3 regions of the Rahnella sp. BIGb0603 genome follow, and region 3 is predicted to be linked to each of the others. Evidence: predicted binding sites of a transcription regulator. Region 3 holds the regulator's gene; each other region holds the start of a gene.
The links. Region 3 encodes PurR, which represses purine synthesis genes. Its sites were predicted from a motif close to CANGCAAACGTTTGCNTG; they were not measured.
Positions count from the first base shown of each region.

Region 1: a site for PurR is predicted at 3,423-3,440, ahead of pyrD (quinone-dependent dihydroorotate dehydrogenase). Genes of this name have one in related genera too.
Region 2: a site for PurR is predicted at 1,053-1,070, ahead of cvpA (colicin V production protein). Genes of this name have one in related genera too.

Region 1 covers NZ_JANUEX010000006.1:102,754-107,996, forward strand. Annotated here, with positions in the region: gene ssuC (aliphatic sulfonate ABC transporter permease SsuC) at 1-446, opposite strand, end outside; gene ssuD (FMNH2-dependent alkanesulfonate monooxygenase) at 449-1,612, opposite strand; gene M2403_RS17145 (sulfonate ABC transporter substrate-binding protein) at 1,670-2,644, opposite strand; gene ssuE (NADPH-dependent FMN reductase) at 2,663-3,244, opposite strand; gene pyrD (quinone-dependent dihydroorotate dehydrogenase) at 3,543-4,553, shown strand; gene M2403_RS17160 (cell division protein ZapC) at 4,750-5,243, shown strand, end outside.
Region 2 covers NZ_JANUEX010000003.1:411,156-416,398, reverse strand. Annotated here, with positions in the region: gene purF (amidophosphoribosyltransferase) at 1-462, opposite strand, end outside; gene cvpA (colicin V production protein) at 493-984, opposite strand; gene dedD (cell division protein DedD) at 1,256-2,062, opposite strand; gene folC (bifunctional tetrahydrofolate synthase/dihydrofolate synthase) at 2,052-3,338, opposite strand; gene accD (acetyl-CoA carboxylase, carboxyltransferase subunit beta) at 3,510-4,427, opposite strand; gene M2403_RS10410 (DedA family protein) at 4,690-5,243, opposite strand, start outside.
Region 3 covers NZ_JANUEX010000001.1:371,339-376,581, reverse strand. Annotated here, with positions in the region: gene cfa (cyclopropane fatty acyl phospholipid synthase) at 1-214, opposite strand, end outside; gene punC (purine nucleoside transporter PunC) at 575-1,786, opposite strand; gene punR (DNA-binding transcriptional activator PunR) at 1,923-2,828, shown strand; gene purR (HTH-type transcriptional repressor PurR) at 2,864-3,889, opposite strand; gene M2403_RS24905 (YnhF family membrane protein) at 4,223-4,312, shown strand; gene M2403_RS01715 (C40 family peptidase) at 4,477-5,243, opposite strand, start outside.

The DNA of each region.
Region 1 (5,243 bases), on a different contig from region 3:
ATGTTGCGGATGCCGTGATAAGTATTGAGATAAATCGGGAACAGCGTGCCCAGCGCCACCAGGAAAATCTTGGCGGATTCATCGATGCCGAACCACAAAATCACCAGCGGGATCAGGGCCAGATGCGGAATGTTACGCAGCATCTGGAGCGAGCTGTCGAGCAGACGTTCGCCCCAGCGTGAAAGCCCGGTGATAAAGCCGAGCAGTAAACCCAGACTGCCGCCGATGGCAAAACCGGTCAGCGCGCGGAAGGTGCTGATCTTCAGGTTCTGCCAGAGATCGCCGCTTTTGGCCAGTGTCCAGAAGGCTTCCACCACCGCGCTCGGCGCCGGAAGTATGCGGTTAGACAACCAGCCAGCTTCAACCGCCAGCTGCCAGCCGCCGATCAGGACAACCGGAACGACCCAGGGCGCGGCGCGGTTCAGCCAGCGTTGTGATCTCGTCATCTTTATTCTCCATAATGCTGGCTGGCGGCACGTTTATTCGCAAAATCGTGCGCCACAAGTTCACCGCGCGGCAAAATGGCTTTTTTCACGGTTTGATCGTCTTCGTGTTTTGCCAGATCCAGATGCGGGAACAGCAGCTCACTGACGCGGTACGCTTCTTCCAGATGCGGATAACCGGAGAAAATAAAGGTATCGATGCCCAGATCGGCATATTCCTGCATGCGGGCCGCAACGGTCGGGCCGTCTCCGACCAGCGCCGTGCCGGCTCCGGTGCGCACCAGACCAATGCCTGCCCACAGGTTCGGGTAGATTTCCAGTTTGTTGCGATCGCCGCCGTGCAGGGCGGCCATGCGGTGCTGACCGACGGAATCAGTTTTCGCAAATGCGGCCTGCGCGCGCTGAATAGTTTCGTCATCCACGTTGGCAATCAGCTTGTCGGCGGCGCGCCAGGCCTCTTCGTTTGTTTCGCGGACAATCACGTGCAGACGAATACCGAAACGCACCGTACGGCCTTTCGCTGCGGCTTTCGCACGGACCTGCTCGATTTTTTCTTTCACCAGTGCCGGCGGTTCACCCCAGGTGAGATAAAGTTCAACCTGCTCAGCGGCCAGATCCTGCGCTTCGTCAGAAGAACCGCCAAAATACAGCGGCGGACGGGGGTACTGAACCGGCGGGTGCATCAGGCTCGCCCCTTTCACCTGAATGTGTTTGCCTTCGTAATCCACGGTTTCCCCTTCCAGCACACGACGCCAGATACGGGTAAATTCGGCGGACGCTTCGTAGCGTTCCTTGTGATTGAGGTGCAAACCTTCGGCAGCCAGTTCGGTGGGATCACCGCCTGTCACCAGATTAAACAGCGCACGACCGCCGGAAAGCCGGTCCAGCGTGGCGGCCTGACGGGCAGCCAGCGTCGGAGAAATAATCCCCGGACGCAGCGCGACCAGAAATTTCAGACGCTGAGTCACCGAAATCAGTGAGGCGGCCACCAGCCATGAGTCTTCACATGAACGGCCCGTTGGCAGCAATACACCGCCAAAACCCAGGCGGTCGGCGGCCTGTGCGATCTGCTGAAGATAGCCGTGATCGACTACTCGCGCGCCTTCTTCAGTGCCTAAATAACGGCCATCGCCGTGGGTAGGTAAGAACCAAAATACGTTCAGACTCATGTTGTTTTTCCTCTCAATTCGTCACGGGTGCCGCTCAGCGGGCGGCTCAATGAGTGATCAATTAGCCTGTACAGCGGGCTTCCAGATGCGATCTTTAATCTCAACAGGTTTTGGCAAAATATGGTTTTCATAGAACAAATCGGCAGTTTGCTGTTGGCGTTTTTCCGTTTCAGCACTGACCGGTGTGATTGGCATATCCGGCAGATGATCGAGATAAGACGCCACGACTTTATCCGGAAGCCCCATCGACTGGGAAAGCAGCGTGATGCTTTGCGCACGGTCGGTTTTCGTCAGCGCATTCGCCTGCGTTAACACGTCCAGAACGGCGCTGATAAATTGCGGATTCGCTTCGGTATATTTTTTCGGTGCCAGATAGAAAGAACCGGTCTGGTGCAGCGTGGAACCGTCGGTCAGGACGCGGACATCGCCCTGAACTTCAGCGGCGGAGTAGTACGGATCCCAGATAGCCCAGGCATCGACGTCATGCTGCTGGAAAGCCGCGCGGGCGTCAGCAGGCGTCAGATAAACCGGCTGGATATCGGTGAATTTCAGCCCGGCCTGTTGCAGCGCACGAAGCAGTAAATTGTGCGAACTGGAGCCTTTTTGGAAAGCCACTTTATGTCCTTTCAGGTCCGCGACAGTTTTAATCGGGCTGTTGCTGTCGACCAGAATAACTTCAGCTTTCGGCTTCGGCGGTTCAGAACCGATATACAGCAAATCCGCGCCCGCGGCCTGCGCGAACAGCGGTGGCAAATCACCGGTTCCGCCCAAATCAATGCTGCCAACGTTCAGTGCTTCCAGGATCTGCGGCCCTGCAGGAAATTCCACCCAGCTGATTTTGGTGTCCGGGAAACGCTTTTCCAGTAACTGATGAGATTTCGCCAGCACCAGGCCGACGGATCCTTTCTGGTAGGCGATGCGTAACTGTGCGGGATCTTTTTCCTGCGCAAGCGCCGCACCGCTTAGCGTCAGGCTGGTCAGCAGCCCGGCAATAACTGGCAGGCGGCGTAATAAAGAGAAGGATGCTGGCATGGTTAATTCCTTTTAAAGTTAAACGCGTAATGCCTGAGCAGAAAGGGACGCGACTGACGGCGCCAGCGGGCGGCGGCGGCTGAGTGCCAGATAGAAGTTCTCCAGCGATTCGGTCAGACGCTCTTCAAGTGCGGGATCAAGCTTCGCCGGGTAACTCTGGTAATCGGTGATCAGGCTGTCATCGGCGAAAACGCCCTGCAAAACTTCCTGGGCCTTGAGCGACGCCAGTACCGGTTTGAGCGCGTAATCCACGGCGAGCATGTGGCCGATCGAACCGGCGGTGGCCAGCGGCAGTACAACTTTATGGTCGAGCGCGCGTTCCGGCAGCAAATCCAGCAATGTTTTCAGTGCACCGGAAAACGAGGCTTTATAGACCGGCGTTGCCACGATCAATCCATCGGCGCTTGCCAGTTCAGCAGTCAGCTGTTTGAGCTGCGGGCTGGCGAAATTTGCGAAAAGCAGGTCGTCAGCAGAAAAATCCTGAATCGTATAGGTGAAAACCTCGACGCCGCGGCTTGCCAGCCACTGATGGCTGAGCGCCAGCAGGGAGGAAGAACGTGAAGGTTGTCGCGGGCTGCCTGCGATTGTTATAACGCGCATCTCTCTTCCTTATAACAAAAAGTAATAGAACCATTATTTTCTTTAACAAAGTGGAGTAAACGTAACAGGGGGACGCTGCGCACCGGAAATCTCAATTTTGGCTATGAATAGTTTGAAAACGGATAAAGCAGGGATGAAGCGGGCGCGGGGGGAATAAAAGTAAAATTAAGGTAAATAAAAAGTAATCGTTTGCGTACGGAAACAATTATTGTGCCAATCCGCTGGTTATCGTTTCCAATTGCCTGACGCTTAGTCGATAATACCGCCCCGTCTAGCCACCGGGAATCCAGGAGTCTCCATGTATTATCCTTTTGTCAGGAAAGCACTGTTTCAGCTCGATCCAGAACGCGCCCACGAGTTAACCTTCCGCCAGTTAAGCCGCATCTCCGGCACCCCACTTGAGTTTTTAATTCGTCAGTCCGTTCCGGCCAAACCGGTGACCTGCATGGGATTAACTTTTAAGAACCCGCTGGGGCTGGCTGCTGGCCTGGATAAAGACGGCGAATGTATTGATGCACTCGGCGCAATGGGATTTGGTTTTGTGGAAGTGGGAACCGTGACGCCGCGCGCGCAGGCGGGTAATGATAAGCCACGTTTATTCCGCATCGTTGAGGCAGAAGGCCTGATTAACCGCATGGGTTTCAATAACCACGGCGTGGATAATCTGGTGAATAACGTCAAAAAATCCCATTTTGACGGCATCCTGGGGATTAATATCGGCAAGAATAAAGATACGCCGGTCGAGCAGGGTAAAGATGATTATCTGACCTGTATGGAAAAGGTATATCCGTACGCGGGTTATATTGCGGTGAATATTTCTTCACCAAACACGCCGGGATTACGTTCACTGCAATACGGCGAAGCGCTGGATGATTTACTGGCGGCGATTAAAAATAAGCAGCTTGAACTTCAGCAACGTCATCAGAAATATGTGCCGGTTGCTGTGAAGATCGCGCCGGATCTTTCTGAGGAAGAATTGATCCAAATAGCCGACAGTCTGGTGCGTCATAATATGGATGGTGTGATTGCGACTAACACGACGCTCGATCGTAAACTGATCCAGGGCCTTAATAATTGTGATCAGGTAGGCGGACTAAGCGGTCGCCCGCTGCAACTGCGCAGCACAGAAATTATCCGTATGCTGTCAAATGAATTACAAGGTCGTCTGCCTGTTATTGGCGTCGGTGGCATTGATTCTCTGACGGCAGCGCGTGAAAAAATGGCAGCCGGTGCATCATTAATTCAAATCTATTCCGGATTTATCTTCCGCGGACCAGGTTTGATCAAAGATATTGTTACCCACCTCTGATATTTTTCATCCTTAAGGCGAGTCAGGGGTTTATTTATTAACCCGGCTCGTCTATATTTTGTCCACTGACCATTATTCAGGCTCAGGATTTGTCTGATACCCGTTCGTAATAAAAAATTCTATTCTTATCGGATCAGGTAACAATAGAACATCACGAACAAACAGGCAGAGGGCATCGCGCAAACAGGATGACGAAATGAAAATCAAACCAGATGATAATTGGCGTTGGTATTTTGATACTGAACATGACCGGCTTATGTTGGATCTCGCTAATGGCATGATTTTCCGTTCCCGATTCCCCGCTAAAATGTTAACGCCGGATGCGTTCGGCGATATGTCATTTTGTGTCGATGATGCGGCGCTGTATTTTGATTTCGAAGAACAGTGCAAACATATTCGCCTGGCCGCCGAGCAGCGCGCCGAATTAGTATTAAATGCATTAGTCGCCTTTCGCTTTTTAAAACCGCTGATGCCTAAGAGCTGGCATTTCAGTCAGCAACATCGTCCTTTCCAGCCAGCAAACGGTCAGCTTGCGCAGGTGCAGGTAATGGAAAGTGGTGAGCAGGCGACATTACTGGTGGTTGAGTCCGGCGATAACGCCAGTCTGTGCCTGCTGGCGCAGGAACGTCTGACAGTGGCAGGGCGCGGGATGGTGTTAGGTGATGCGATCAAAGTGATGCATGACCGGCT
Region 2 (5,243 bases), on a different contig from region 3:
GAAAATGTTGTCGGCTTCCAGCGGGTAATGCTGGAAACGGTCCAGTTCACTCGCCAGGATATTGAGCAGGATTTCAGAATCGGAAGTCGTGTTCACATGACGGCGCTGGCCTTCGAACAGGTTGCTTCTCAATTCGTGAGCATTGGTCAGGTTACCGTTGTGGGCGAGTGTGATGCCGAACGGAGAGTTGACGTAGAAAGGTTGAGCTTCTGAGGCACTGGAACTGCCAGCCGTTGGATAGCGAACATGGCCGATACCCATGTTGCCTTGTAAGCGTTGCATATGGCGGGCTTCAAAAACATCTTTCACCAGGCCATTGGCTTTCCGTAAACGGAAATTGTTATTGGCATCGATGGTGGTGATGCCAGCAGCATCCTGCCCACGGTGTTGTAGCACCGTTAACGCGTCATAAATCGACTGGTTTACCGGCATGAAACCGGCGATACCGACAATACCGCACATGTTGTCTTTTCCTCTTCAGCGCTGCCAGAACTAAATATGTTTTGGCAAGAAACTCGACGTGCTCTGCAGGTAGTCAAAGAACCACCTGATGATATAACTGAACTGTGGGATCAACTGGGATTGTTTCCAGTCGTCACTTTGCGAAAAACTGGTGAAGGTATCCAGGAAGAACAGCATCGCGGAGACGATAAGTACGCCGCGCAGTGCGCCGAAGCACACACCTAACACCCTGTCAGTGCCGGACAACCCGGTTTTTTCAACCAGTGAACTGATCACATAGTTGACAATTGCACCTACGATCAACGTCGCGATGAACAAGATGGCAATTGCGATCCCGTTTCGAACTAACTCATCTTCGAAACGCGTGAAGTAGATGGCGAGATACGGGTAATAATGACTGGCTACAAAGAAGGCGCAAGCCCAGGTAACCAGTGATAAAGCCTCGCGAACAAAGCCACGGATTAAACTGACTAAAGCAGAAAATCCGATAACCGCAATGATGACGTAATCAATCCAGACCATTAACAATTCCAGTGTCTAATCCAGTCGCGTCTACCCCGGCATCCAAATCGCAGCGAATTCTAACAGAAAAAGAAAACGTTTGCGTAGCGGAAATCAGCCGGTCAGACAAATTAATAATAGCGATTAAAAAAACCTCAACCGCAGCATAAACCTATAAAATCCCAACCCGGCGATCTTATAGAAAAAGGGCACAAATCGCTTGTGCCCTCCCTGGTATTTTTTGTGTTTTTAGTGCCTTCCGGCCTCCCCGCTCTCACGGGGAACCGCAAGATTAGTGCGCCGAATAAGCGCGCACCTGTCCGCCTAACCCGCTGAGCTGTTGCAGCTGAGGGAGTGAAGCTTCCAGTTTTTGTTTTGACGCATCCGGGCCCACATAAAGCCGCGTGATTTGTCCCTGCACCGGCGTCGCCGGAACAGAATAAGCACGGAACCCGGAAAGCCGCAGAGTCGCAACAATCTCGGTCGCTTTCGCCGCATTTTTCAATGCGCCGAGCTGCACAACATAAGACTGACCCGCCGGCGCTTTTTCTTCCGGCGCAGGCTTAGGCTGTTCCACGGCTTTCGGTTGTTCAACCGGTTTCGGCTGTTCAGCGACGACCTTCGGTTGCTCGACCGGCTTCGGCTGTTCGACCGGTTTTGGTTTCACCACCGGTTTGGCTTCCGCCAGCGGTTTAGGTTCAATCGTTTTTGGCTTCTGCTGAACAGGTTTTGCTGGCGCCGTTTGCACCGGTTTCTTCTGCTCAGGCAGCGTCGTGACCGGCGGTGCTTCGACCGTCGTATTCCCCGGCGCTACGTTGCCATGATTAGCGGCATTGGTATTGGTTGCCGCACTGTCGATGTCCTGCGCACCGTTCATAGCCTGATTTGCGCCTTCCGGCGGCTGAGCGGGCAATGACTGCGTGACAGGCGGTACAGAATCCTGTTCCTCAACATCACCCGGTTTTGGCACCAATGGAATAGACGCAAATTCGTCTTCATAATGCTTTTTCTTGCCGTCGAGTAAACCGGGCAAAATGATAACGCCCAGCGCCACCAGAATGACCGTCCCGACCAGACGATTTTGAAACTTACTTGCCACTGGTTTTCCCCGTGTCGATAGCATCCATTACGTGAGCTACGGTGTGGAACGAACCGCAGACAATCACAATATCCTGAGGAGCCGCCTCCTGCATAGCCTGTCTCCAGGCAGACTCCACATCATCAAACCGGCGCGCCTGATGCAGGTGCGAGGCCAGTTCTTCAACGCTGGCGCCACGTGGCCCTTCCAGCGGTGCGCAATACCATTCATCCACCTGAGGCGAAAGACAAGCCAGCGTACCGGCAATATCTTTGTCTTTCAACATTCCCACCACCGCACGCACTTTCCCGCCATGGCGCGGCTGTTCAGCCAGGCGTCCGGCCAGATAAGCCGCGGCGTGCGGGTTGTGCGCGACGTCAAGGATCAGGCGTGGCGATTCACTGACCGTCTGGAAACGCCCCGGCAGCGCAGCACGCTGTAAGCCGCTGCGTAACGCCTCTTCAGGAATATCCAGCGTCGAATAATGCAACGCGGCCAGTGCCGTCGCGGCATTCGGCAGCGGAACATTCGGCAGCGGCAATCCGTCCAGTATGGTGACTTCTTCGCCATCCTGCAAAGCCTCCCAGCGCCAGTTTCCGGCGTTTGCCGCGAAATTCCAGCTCTCACCCCGGCGGTATAAATCTGCATGTTTCTCTTTTGCCACATTGGCAATAGATAGCGGCATATCCGGCTCACCGACTACGGCTGGTTTGCCTGAACGGAAAATACCGGCTTTCTCGCGGCCAATGCTCTCGCGATCTGAGCCGAGCCAGTCAGTATGATCCAGCGCGATGCTGGTGACGACCGATACGTCCGCATCAACGATATTGGTCGCATCCAGACGCCCGCCCAGCCCGACTTCGAGGATAACAATATCCAGCTTCGCCTGTTTGAACAGCTGTAACGCCGACAGCGTGCCGTACTCGAAATAGGTCAGGGAAATATCGCCCCGCCCGGCTTCCAGCAGCGCAAAAGAGGCACAGTGCGCAGACTCAGGCAACTCTGCGCCCTGAATACGGACGCGCTCGGTATAGCGGACAAGGTGCGGGGAACTGTAAACGCCCACACGGTAACCCGCGGCCATCAGAATGGCTTCCAGCGTCGCACAGGTGGTGCCTTTGCCGTTGGTTCCTGCGACGGTAAAGACGCGTGGCGCAGGTGTCAGCAAATCAAGTTTTGTCGCCACCGCTTTGACCCGGTCAAGGCCAAGCTCGATAGCCTGAGAATGGAGGTTTTCAAGATAATAAAGCCACGTGGCCAAAGGCGACGTGGCTTGAGGGATAAGTTGATTTTGCATGAGTCCCGTTCAACCTGAGTTAGGTTCACTTCGACACTACATCACCAGACTGTGATAGCAGGCAATGCCCTCTTTGTCAGAACTGACGAAGAGTAAAAGCACAGCCAGGAGGTGCCGGGCGGCATAAAGCAGGTTACCGCCCGAAAACTGACCGGCTTTTACCTCGTCCGATCAGGCATCCTGATGATGGTCAGCGGCAGAACCGTTGACAGGAACATGGACGTCAACCACATTCGGCTCCGGGTGCCCGGTCAGTTTCGCCAGAACGCTGCCGAGTTTGGCGCGCATATCCGGACGACGCACGATCATATCAATCGCGCCTTTCTCAATCAGGAATTCACTGCGCTGGAAGCCCGGCGGCAGCTTTTCACGAACTGTTTGCTCGATAACACGTGGACCGGCGAAACCGATCAGCGCTTTCGGCTCAGCGACGTTGATGTCGCCCAGCATTGCCAGGCTGGCAGAAACGCCACCCATGGTCGGGTCAGTCAGTACAGAAATGTACGGCAGACCGCGTTCCTGCAATTTCGCCAATGCGGCGCTGGTTTTCGCCATCTGCATCAGCGACATCAGCGCTTCCTGCATACGCGCACCGCCACTGGCAGAGAAGCATACCAGCGGGCAGTTATCTTCCATCGCCTGTTCAACGGCACGCACAAAGCGAGCCCCCACCACCGACGCCATTGAACCGCCCATGAAGGCAAATTCAAAAGAAGCTACCACGATTGGCATACCGAACAGCGTGCCTTTCATGACGATCAGGGCGTCTTTTTCGTTGGTTTCTTTCTGTGCAGCAACCAGACGATCTTTGTATTTTTTGGAATCTTTAAACTTCAGAACATCTTTAGGCTCAAGCTCGCTGCCTAATTCAACCTCACTACCCTCGTCCATGAAAGTGGACAGACGCATACGCGCGGTAAGACGCATATGGTGGTCACACTTAGGGCAAACCATGAGGTTGCGCTCAAGCTCGGCGCGGTAAAGAACCTGCCCGCAGCTGTCACATTTAGTCCAGACGCCCTCAGGAATACTTGCCTTACGGGTTTGCGAGTCAGTGCTCTTACTAAGAATTCGTTCAATCCAGCTCATCGATAACCTTTCTGTTTGAACCCGGCCGAAGCCAGTCCGCTGTTCATGCTGTAACAAGTCCCCTGAAACCTACCCAAATACGCCTGCGCACGGAGTGTCAAAAAACCTCACACACCGCATTGCAGAAGGGTTGTTCGCAGGAACAGACCATAAATTGTCGCTCATTAAACCATAACGGCCAGACACTGTGGATAAAAAACTGGTCCACCCTCTGGTTTAATGTCTTAAATTTTAAAGCGCTTGCGCAAAAAATCGCCGCAGATTAATCCTGCTGACGCTTTTCTTTCGCCGCTGCGCGTTTGTGCCGCCAGACTTCTACCACACCCGGCAGAATAGAAACCACGATGATGGCAACAATCAGTAATTTCAGATTTTCCTGAACAATTGGCAGATCGCCAAACAGGTAGCCCGCGTAGGTAAACAGCAGCACCCAAATCAGCGCACCAATCACGTTATAGGCCGCAAAGTGTCGGTAGGACATATGCCCCATACCCGCTACAAACGGCGCAAAAGTCCGGACGATTGGCACGAAGCGCGCAAGAATAATCGTTTTGCCGCCATGTTTCTCGTAAAACTTGTGCGTTTTGTCTAAATAACTGCGACGGAAAATTTTCGAATCCGGATTGCTGAACAGCCGCTCACCAAACACCCGTCCGATAGTGTAGTTCACCGCATCGCCGAGGATCGCCGCAATTGCCATCAGCAACACCATCACATGTACGTTAATGTCATTACCCGGCAATGCCGCCAGCGCGCCAGCCACAAACAGCAGCGAGTCGCCCGGTAAAAACGGCGTCACCACCAGACCCGTTTCAC
Region 3 (5,243 bases):
GGCGCTCGCATTCCCACCAACCATCCATATAACTTTCACCCAGACCCAAAGAACCTTCCTGTAAAACACGCTTGAAGAAGTCAGTGTTTTTTACTTTAAGGTCGAAAGGGCGATTACCGTTAACCTGGATGTCTGCCGTAGCCAGCATTTCACTGACTATCCGATACCACTGATTGTCCTGAATGCTTTGGTCTTCTATACACGATGAACTCATAGCTTCTCCATCACTTTCTCTTCTGACTTATTAACCTGCCGGGAAAAGCAAAGGCTATTTTTGCAGGTCTTTATGAGAACAGACGACTTGCGCCACGTCCGATATTCGACACCAACAGAGGAAATTAGAAGAACGCCTGCACACAAAATGTGGGCAGGAAAATCATCCTTGAAAAACGAACCAGAATAAATAGTGTGACGCGAACCTCGCGCCGACGCTAACTATGTAATAAAAGTATTGTAAAAATGCTATTTTATTGGGTTCAGTTGAGTATAGGCTCGCTGGCTGGCATTCTCAATAGTTAATCACTACGAATGTAAATGTCCATTAAGTGATTGTTACTTAAAGTCATTATCACTATTAGTTTGCATTCCGTGCATGCTGTTTCTGCACCGGTTCCTGTTCACCGGATTGCACTTCTTCCTGACGCAGTGACAGCCAGCGGCCTAAAACTACCAACAGTAGTGTAGACAGCATCGTGGTGACTGTCGCCATGAGTGGTTGCACAATAAATGCGGAAACCAGCAAACTCGCGAGGAAACATAGACCCAACTGCAGTGTATTTTGCAACGCCGCGGCCTTACCTGTATTAGCAGGAAATGGCATTAATGCATTTGCGACGACAATGGGATAAATCGCGCCATTCACCAAAGCCATCAGGCAGAACGGAATTAACAGACTCACCAGACTCGCATCAGTAAATATAGCCACGCCGAACAAACCCGCCACACTGACGCCATAACCTGCCAGCAGCCACGGCAGGATCTTATTCCCATCCGTTTTGCTGATCAGCACACGACACCCAAAACCGCCAAGAAGGAAAGCAATGGTCTGTGGAACATAGCTCAGGCCAATCACACCCGGCGAATACCCCATGTCGCTGAGAATAAACGGGGAACCAGTCAGCCACGCGAAAAAGCCGGCAGAGCAGGCGGCATAAATCATCACGTTACCGCTGTAAACCCGGGAAGCGAGAAGCTTCGCGAAACCGGTTTTATCAGCAGGAGCATGAACCTCTGGCGCATTTTCGCGCAGTGTGGACGTGGTGATAAGCAAGATAACGGCTACGGCGGTCAGCAGAACGAAAATCGCTTCCCAGTCAAAATGGTTGAGAACCCAGGCGCCCAGCAAAGGTGCCAGAGCAGGGGAAAGCGCAACCAGTGGCATGATGCTGGCAAAGGTTTTTTTAGCAACATCGGCAGAAAAGCGATCTACCACCAGCGCCTGCCAGGTGACGGCGGCGGCACAGACGCCGACAGCTTGCAGGAAACGCAGCGCCAGCAGGGCGCGGACATTCTCAACCCATAGCACGCCCAGACAACCGACGACAAAGAGCGCTAAGCCAATCAGCAATACCGGCTTGCGGCCAATCTTGTCGGACAACGGCCCCCACAACAGCTGACCGATGGCAAAGCCGCCAAGGAAAATACTCAGGCTGGCGCTGATCATGCCCGGGCTGGTCATCAGGCTGCTTTGCATCGCGCTGAAGGCCGGAAGGTACATATCGGTCGCTAAAAAGCCAAGCATGCTCAGCCCGGCAAGATAGAGCATAAATCCAAGTGAGGGTTTCATTATTGTCTCTTTAATTTATTTATTGCAGATGATTTGACGCGGAAATCGTATCGGATGCGGAGTTTAACGCTTTGATAACAGGCTTGTGAAACGCTAATATTTGCAATCTGCTATCAAAAATATTGAAGGCTAAACGATGTGGTCAGAATATGCACTTGAAGTGGTCGATGCCGTCGCCCGAACAGGCAGTTTTAGCGCTGCCGCGCAGGACTTGCACCGGGTTCCTTCTGCCATCAGCTACACCGTTCGCCAGCTTGAACAATGGCTGGCCGTTCCGTTGTTTGAACGCAGACATCGCGACGTTATTCTGACTCCTGCCGGTAAAGTTTTTGTCGACGAAGCGCGGGTTCTGACAAAAAAAATGATAGCGACCCGCCGCCAGTGTCAGCAGGTCGCCAATGGCTGGCGCGGAGAATTACGGGTGGCCGTTGACCGTATCGTTAAACCTGTGCGGACACGGCAGCTGGTGCTGGATTTCTATCGCCATTTCCCTGATACCGAACTCATCATTCATTCGGAAGTCTTTAACGGTGTCTGGGACGCGCTGGTCGACGGGCGGGCGGATGTCGCCATCGGCGCGACGCGGGCGATCCCCGTCGGTGGACGGTTCAATTTCCGCGATATGGGTTTTATGGACTGGCATTGTGTGGTCAGCGCGCAACATCCGCTGGCCCAGACGCAGGGAATACTGAGTGACGATCAGTTACGGCCTTATCCGGCGCTTTGCCTGGAAGATACATCGCGGACATTGCCGAAACGCGATACCTGGACGCTGGATAACCAGCGGCGGCTGGTGGTTCCCGACTGGACGTGTGCGTTGGAATGTCTGAACGAAGGTTTATGTGTTGGCATGATGCCGGTTCACCGCGTGACACCCTGGATTGAACAGCAAAAATTACAGGTACTGTCGCTGGAAAATACCTTTCCGGACAGCCCGTGCTGCCTGACGTGGGATCAGAGCAATCCGTCGCCTTCGCTGGCGTGGCTGCTGGAATACATGGGCGATACGGAAACGATGAACCGGGAATGGTTGCGCGACTGACAATAAACGCCTGCGGCACAGGCGTTTATTGAAAGTTAACGGCGGTAATCGCGGTACGGGCCGTCGGCCACGGAACGGCGCTCAACCAGTTTGGGATGCACTTCAATGGTCTGCGACTCTTCGCGTTTGCTGATAATTCTGTCCAGCAGCATGGTAAAGGCCATTTCGCCCAGACGTTCTTTTGGCTGATGAACTGTCGTCAGTGCCGGTGAGAAATAGCGCGCGTTACGCACGTTATCATAGCCAATCACGGAAATATCCTGCGGTACGCGCAGGCCCAGCTCATCGGCGGCACAGATTGCCCCCATCGCCATCACGTCACCGCCACAGAATACAGCCGTCGGGCGGTTTTTCTGCATCAGAATTTTGTGCATGGCCTGATAGCCCGATTCCGGCTCAAAGTCGCCCTGAACGACCCATTCTTCACGAAGAGGAATATTAGCTTCCGTCAGTGCTTTCACAAAGCCCTGGAAACGGCCGCCGCCGGTGTTTCGCGCCAGTTGCCCAGGGATCACGCCGATATCGCGATGACCGCGTTCAATCAGATAACGTCCGGCCATATAGCCGCCTTCAAACGCGTTATCGATAATGCTGTCGGTGAAATTCTTACGCGCTTCGCCCCAGTCCATCACAACCATCGGGATGGAGCGGTATTCTTCAAGCATATTCAGCAATTCGTCCGGATACTCCGCGCACATCACAAGTAAACCGTCGACGCGTTTTTGCGCCAGCATTTGCAGGTAGGCCTGTTGCTTCTCCAGATTATTGTGTGAGTTACACAAAATCAGCGTATAGCCTTTTGAGAAACAGCTGTTTTCCACGGCCTCAATCACTTCGGCGAAGTAGGGCGCTTCACTGGACGTTGCCAGAAGACCGATCGTTTTGGTGTTATTGACCTTCAGGCTACGTGCCACAGCGCTGGGAGAATAGTGCAACTCTTTGATTGCAAGGAGAACCGCGGCTCGGGTTTCTTCGGCGACGAAACGGGTTTTATTGATGACGTGCGACACGGTTGTGGTGGAAACGCCAGCGCGCTTTGCGACATCTTTAATCGTTGCCATGTAAAAAATGACTCCTGTGCTCACGTGTTTCAGCACGTTAGCATTATGTTAATCGTTTGCTTGCGTGGATTTAACTGCTGACTTCGAAAAGGGCAGTGAAATCGTTGGGTGGATTCTTCAGAGTGAGGCGTGAAATGCTCTCGGGTGAAATCGACCGGCACACAGGCGTGGTAACCGACAATTTTCACTTATAATGCAGGAAAGTGGAAGTAAAATTGTCATGAACCTGGTGTCATTCAGCACAAGATTTTCAATGCGAATTATGAGAAAATGCGTTGGCACACATTCAGTGTGGCTATACGAACGCCACAATTTGATCCGTAAGGGGGTTTAATGGACAGCAACCTGAAATTTTCTTTGATCACTACGGTCTGCGCTTTGCTCGTGATTATTGCTTTCAGTTTCACCGCAGTGATGAACTGATTTGCGCGAAAGCCGCAATAAAAAGGGCGATTACCTATAACAGGAATCGCCCTTTTCAATTTTACGCAGTCACCCATTCCGCCGATACTCTTCCCTGCAGAAACTCTTCGTTAAATGCTATTCAATGGCTGATTAGCGAAACTTCAGACTTAACGAATTGTTTATTATCGGATCGTCTTAGGGGTCATTACCCGTCGTGCGCCTACATAATGATCTTGCCAGTAATCGTCACCCAGTGAGGTGATCTTAATGTCTTCGCCGGTGCGCGGTGACTGGATAAACTTCCCGTTTCCTACGTAAACACCGACATGGTCTGCGGCGCCGCGGTTATTAATCCGGAAGAAAACCAGATCGCCGGATTCTAATTCACCCCGTTTGACCGGGGCCGCATCGCGCAAGTGGTACATTTCATTCGCTGTGCGGGGCATTTTAATACGGATCAAATCTTTATATGCGTAGTAAACCAGTCCGCTGCAATCGAAACCTGTATTCGGTGACGTTCCGCCCCAGCGGTAAGGTTTGCCGACCTGGTGCATCAGCTTGGTCATCGCGGTTTGTTGTGCGTGCTGATAACGTTTCTTGTGTGTTGCGCTGAGCGTTATCGGTTTACTGTCTTCTTCACGTAACTTTTTGCCTTTGCGGTGGCGGCCATACGCTTCTTTTTTACTGGCCTTTTCACTGCTGTTTTTAGCGAGAGAGCGGGTTTTCGTTTCCTTCCCTGCTTTCGCCTCGGCCCGGGTTGTCTTGAGTGTTTTTTCTTTTTTACTCTCGGCCCGCGTCGTTTTTACTGTTTTTTCAGAAGACGTCTTTCGCTTAACCAGTTCGGTGCTTTTGACTTTCTTCTTCGAATTTTTTTCCTGAGTTTTAGGTTCTGAAACCGGCGCGACTTTGGTTTTCTTGCTGGTTTTCGCGGCTGCCGTTTTTCGCTTTC